2 linked regions of the Flammeovirga yaeyamensis genome follow. The protein of the gene in region 2 interacts with the protein of the main gene of each other region in a pairwise test. Links are inferred from orthologs where the notes say so. Each region holds a gene or a part of one and is shown on either strand. Other genes may lie near its edges.

Region 1 (2,951 bases), 700 kb from region 2 along the record:
GACCTGCTCCTGAAGGGTACGGGAACATGTCCAATGCGTAATATTTTGGCTTATCAGAGTCAATATCTACTTTATAGATATTGTTGTCTTGCCAGTACTTTTGCCATTTCGGCTCAAAATCAATATGGTTGAATTCAGACATACTGTATGTTGTATTCTAAAAAATAAAATTCTACTTGATGATAATTCCGGAGTTTCCTCACAAAAAAATCAAGCAAAGATATAAATAATTACGGTTTGATAAATGTAATAGGGGATTGAATCTTCGATTTTCAAAAAAGAAAAAAATAAACGTTAATTATATGACCTCTTTAATGATAAATTTTCGACCATTAAACATTACTTCTTCCTCTTTTGATTTTCCAACAAACAATCGTCCAATAGGGGATTGAGTAGAAATAACAAAGACCATTTGATTCTCGAATTTCACTTGACCCAAACTGATAGATAAATAATACATTCCAACATTGGTGACCACTAAACTTCCGGGGCCAACTGTTTTTGCATCAGTTTCTTTTAACTCTTCCATCACCCTTAAAAGTTGAAGATTTTGTGAAAGTTGCTCACCCATCTTTTCTTTTTCTAAGTGCGCCATCGCACGGGCTGTATCATGTTTATCTCCTGCTGTACTTCTCGTTTCTGCATTGGCAGAATTTTGAGCAGAGTTCATCGCTTCTTCAGCAGATTTTATTTTTTGAACAACAATTTCTTTGCAATGTTCTTTGAGTTTTAATTTAAAGTCTTTGTTCATACATCAAAATTAATAATAGGGGATTGAATCTAGTAATTTTTTTAATTGAAATCATCATAAAACAAAAAAGGCATACCGAAGTAAGCCTTTTTCTATATGGGATGTTTTCTAATATCTATTTTGCTGCTTTCTCTTCCTCAGAAGATTTTACATTAATTTCGATGTCAGAAAAGATATCTTTTTGACCTCTAATAAGGTCTTGAAGTGTTTCTCTTTCTCTAATTAAATGAGGTTGGCCATTATAAACTAATACCTCAGCAGGTCTAAAACGTGAGTTGTAGTTCGAAGCCATGCTATAAGAATAAGCCCCAGCGTTTTCGATAGATAAGATATCGCCTACTTTAATTTCACTGATTTTACGATCGTATCCAAAAGTATCTGTTTCACAAATGTATCCAACAACATCATAAACTCTTTTTGGAGCAGACGGGTTTGATACATTTAAAATGTGATGGTAAGCATCGTACATCATTGGACGGATCAAGTGGTTCAATCCTGAATCAACCCCTGCAAATACTGCAGCAGGAGAGTGTTTTAATACATTCACTTTAGTCAATAAATGACCTGACTCAGAAACTAAATATTTACCAGGCTCAAACCATAATTCAAGTTCACGGCCGTAGTTTTTACAGAATTCTTGGAAAGCAGCTGACATCTTTTTACCCAATTCAGGGATATTAGTTACAATATCACCCTCTTTGTAGGCTACTTTAAATCCAGAACCCATATCGATAAACTGTAGGTTAGGGAAGTCTTTTGCACAATCGAACATTACGTTGGCAGCCATCAAGAATACTTCTGAATCCAAAATATCAGATCCTGAGTGCATATGAAGACCTACAACGTTGATGTTATGGCTTTCGACCACTTTCTTTACATGCGACATTTGGAAGATGGAAATACCAAATTTAGATCCGATATGACCTACTTGGATTTTCGCATTTCCGCCGGCAGTAATATGCGGGTTGATACGAATCGCACAAGGAACTGTATCTTGGTAAACATCACCAAAGTGTTCTAAAACTGCGATATTATCTATATTGATTACTACACCCAACTCAACTGCTTCTTGAATCTCTTCGAATGAAACAGAGTTAGGAGTAAATAATATTCTCTCTTTAGGGAAGCCAGCTTCAATACCTAGCAAAACTTCTTGAATCGATACACAATCCAAATCCACACCATATTCCTTTACCAATTTAAGAATACTTAAATTAGATAAAGATTTCATAGCGTATTTAATGCGTAAATTTACACCAGAAAAAGCACCTCTAAGTGTTTGAATCTGGTTGATGATTTTATCTGCATCATAAACATAAACAGGTGTTTGAAACTGTTCTGCAATATCTGTTACAGGTACGCCCTGAATGGTATATGTTGAATTTTTTAATTCCATCTTTGGAAATTATTGTATGTGATAATTTTTCTATTTGACAAAAGTAGAGAGATTTTTGTACTACTCCATATTATTATATTAAATTGACAAAAATAACACTAGTTGTTTTATTCGTAACAATTGGTATTTTTTAAAACTGATATGCTAAAATACTTTCAACTCACATTAATTATTAGCCTTAGTACATTTTTTAACGGTTTCTCTCAAAATGAATTTGACTTATTTAGAGAAGTTTATAGTCCCCAAAAGAACACTTTGATCTCTAATTTTAGTATTAATTCGGCATTAGGTATGTTGGATCTATGTGTCGATGAAGGGGCACAAACTGAAATAAACCAACAACTTGGAGTAAAGAAAGCAGAAGAATATGTGAAGTTTAATAGTATGTTGAGGAATAAAATCACCTTTAATTCTACTTTCTATTCAGTTCATAACGCTTTATGGTTAGATAAAAGTTATACTGTTAAATCAAACACTAAGAAAGAATTACAGACTTATTTTGATTTATATATAAAGTCGATGTCCTTTTCTAATGCGAATCTAGTAAAAAACAATATCAACAATTATGTAAACGAAAAGACGGAAGGGAAAATCAAAGAAATAGTTTCTAGTATTGAAAAAGATGATAGAATGCTTCTTATCAATACAATTTTGATGAAAACCCCATGGAAGAAACAGTTTCAAGAAAAAGATACTAAGAAAGGAGATTTCAATTTACCTAGTGGGGAAATCAAAGAGTTGGATTATTTATTTGATTTAAACAGAAAAATTAAGTGCTACAGTACAGATAGTTTAAAAGTGGCC
Region 2 (2,949 bases):
ATGCTGACCGATTTTTAACCAGTCTATACTTAAGACAATAGGCTCCCCGCCCCATACATTTGAAAACACAAATAAATGACACACTATACTTACTCCAATAAGAGTAGTGCCTATTTTATCTACAAGTGCTGATTTACCTATTAGTTGAATTAAGAACATTCCAAGTAAGGGTGAAATGCATCCTAATAGTGTTATGAATACTATAAAGTTCAATTCGATATTGTGTTAGCTCAGTTTGGAACTAATTTATTTTTCTTTCAGCTGATTAAGCTGATGTAAATCCACAGATTTAAAATATTGAAACAATTTAATGATCAATGCTAAGGCAACACATACTTCTGCTGCTGCAATTACAATTACAAAAATTGCAAATACATGACCATCGGCTAAAGAAGGATTTTTCATATTAAAGGCAACCAAATTGATGTTTGCTGCATTCAACATAAGCTCAACTCCCATTAATGCTACAATGGCACTTCTCTTTGTTAGAGCAATAGCCAACCCGATACTAAATAAAAAAGCGGAGGCCAACATATAATGTAAAAAAGTTACCATAAAGTTTGTCTTGTTTCAATTAACAAATATGGTCGATATAATATGAGAATTCAAATAAAAGTAGGGATTCGTCCTAATAATTCGCTTTTTTCTACGTCTTTTATTCGAATTTCTTCAATTGACATTCCTTCTTCCAACATCTTTAGTTTCATGTAATGGTCAACCGTCAATGTAGCAATAGGTGCACAAATCCCATCATAATTCACCCCAATATTATTATCTAAAACAAACATCAAGTGATCTGAAACATGATCTGCAGCTTGCCCAATAAAAGATAACATACCATTCTTATGCAAGGGAGCATCGTAATCAACTCTTGTCACCGGCCTTTTGTTATAAGAAACATCATCTGATACTGGACCGATTTTAATAAATTTATCCTCGGCAACATATATCACTTTCCAACCTAAAAAGATATCTGAATCTACTAATGCTAGAAATCTTTCAGTAGCAATTTGAGATCGTCCATCAATTAGAATTAAATCTATCTGAATTCCTGAAACAATAAGTTCGATTAATTTCATATTGCAAAATAAAAAAAGCCTGATCACTTTTTACAGCAATCAGGCTTAAAATATATTTTTTTAATATTTAGTCTTGTACTAAGAACTTAAATCCAATACCGTGAACGTTCAAGATCTCGATAGTTGAATCGTCTTTAAGGTATTTTCTAAGACGAGACATAAATACATCTAGTGAACGACCTTTGTAGTAGTCATCATCACCCCAAACTTCTTGAAGAATGTATTCACGTTTGATTAATGAATTTCTATGACGGTGCAAGAATCTTAAAAGTTCTGCTTCACGAGTTGTTAACTTACGTGTATCGTCACCGATAGCTAATTTTTGATAAGGGAAGTCTAAAATGTAGTTACCAATTTTGATTTCGTGTGGATCATCTTCTGTACCCACTTCAACTTTTGGCTCTGATTTTTGACGTTTTAAGATTACCTCAATACGAAGTAAAAGCTCTTCAACATTAACTGGCTTAGTTACATAGTCATCTGCACCAATTCTAAATGCCTTAATTTTATCTTTTGGAAGATTATTTGATGACATGAAAAGAATTGGAATATAAGGATCTTTTGCTCTGATTTCTTCAGCTAAAGTATAACCATCTTTATGAGGCATCATAACGTCCATGATAATCAGATCGTAATCTGCTTTATCATATTCTTTCATACCCTCTACACCGTCTTCAGCGTGGTTCACTGCGTAACCTCTGATATCTAAGTACTTTTTAACAAGTGAGGCTATGATTCTATCATCCTCAACAAGAAGAATCTTTACTGCATCCATAGTATTATATTATTAATGATATTTTGTGTTATTAAATGATGTATCTTGTATTACCTTATAGATATACGCACATCTCTTTTAATGGTTTTATATAATGAATTATAACATTGGTTAATCCTCTTAATATTATTTAACGGGAAAAGAATCTAACCAATATTATTTATTCTTCTTCATTAAAATAAATCATGTAGTAATTCATATTTCTCTCTGTGTCAAAACCTTTTTCTATATTTTGTTCATTACCAGAGACAGTAATACTTATTTTCTTATCTAATTTGATCAAACTTTTAAATTCTTTTTTTGATTTTTTCACCGCTTCCTTAGAAACTTTAAATTCATCAAAAAGTGGCACTTCCTTCTTTTCTTGGAAATCTACCTTGTATTCGTTGAATGCCTCAATTACTTCTGGCTCCTCGATTACATTATTCTCAAAATCAACGACATTGAAATCTTCTTTTTCAGAAAAGAATTTTACACTTCTGTTTAACAAGTCAATTTGAGCTGGCTTTTCTACGGCATGCTCTTCATTAAACACTTCCTCGACAAAACCTTTTGTCAATTCCATGTAATTTTGTGTATGGAAGTAATTATCCTCTCTTGGTTTAAGCTGCAAATATGATTCTTTCCAATAAAGTGCTTCAACAGATTTTGTCGGACTGTCTTTCAACATCACTTTAAAACCTTTCTCTTGCTCGCATTGGAAAATCAAACAACCTTTATCCAGTTTCTTTACACTTACACCTTCGTTTTGTTGCAATTCAAAGTTTCCAACATCAGTCTTATCTCCTACTTGTAGGAATAATTCCTTATGTTCTGCTTTGAATAGACCAATGGCATCAACTAAGTCACCATCTACAACACAATCTTTTAAATGAGCAACAAACAACTCCCCTCCTTTAATTCTAGGATGAGTAGATGCTTCGTATAATAATTCTGACATTTCTCTAGACCTTGCCATAAACTGCTCAAAAGGATTGACAAACATTGCGTCTGCAGCAGAATACATCTCATTTTCAGAAATGTTTTCTTTCCCTTCTGGAGTAGCAAAATGATACATTGGTCCTGGCTTAAATGACCTCAAGAAGTAATCCATTA

What was found. The genes of interacting proteins can lie anywhere in the genome.
Region 1: the proteins of KMW28_RS09190 (region 2) and lysA interact in binary tests that used the Escherichia coli proteins (3 or more experiments, as listed by UniProt). The link is inferred for Flammeovirga yaeyamensis from one-to-one orthologs.

Annotation. Positions count from the first base shown.
Region 1 is NZ_CP076132.1:3,061,415-3,064,365, reverse strand. What follows is about bases 8-2,879. They hold lysA (diaminopimelate decarboxylase), read right to left. Parts: upstream 2,148-2,879; coding sequence 867-2,147; downstream 8-866. Other genes in these bases: KMW28_RS12070 (serpin family protein), read left to right, coding at 2,289-2,879; KMW28_RS12080 (3-oxoacyl-ACP synthase), read right to left, coding at 299-751; leuS (leucine--tRNA ligase), read right to left, coding at 8-142. Also shown: more of leuS, read right to left, coding at 1-7; more of KMW28_RS12070, read left to right, coding at 2,880-2,951. UniProt on the Escherichia coli protein: Specifically catalyzes the decarboxylation of meso-diaminopimelate (meso-DAP) to L-lysine. Is not active against the DD- or LL-isomers of diaminopimelate.
Region 2 is NZ_CP076132.1:2,357,087-2,360,035, reverse strand. What follows is about bases 1-2,870. They hold KMW28_RS09190 (response regulator transcription factor), read right to left. Parts: upstream 1,855-2,870; coding sequence 1,147-1,854; downstream 1-1,146. Other genes in these bases: KMW28_RS09185 (nucleoid-associated protein), read right to left, coding at 2,015-2,870; KMW28_RS09195 (hypothetical protein), read right to left, coding at 606-1,079; nuoK (NADH-quinone oxidoreductase subunit NuoK), read right to left, coding at 247-555; KMW28_RS09205 (NADH-quinone oxidoreductase subunit 5 family protein), read right to left, coding at 1-213. Outside these bases: more of KMW28_RS09185, read right to left, coding at 2,871-2,949. UniProt on the Escherichia coli protein: Response regulator member of the two-component regulatory system CpxA/CpxR which responds to envelope stress response by activating expression of downstream genes including cpxP, degP, dsbA and ppiA.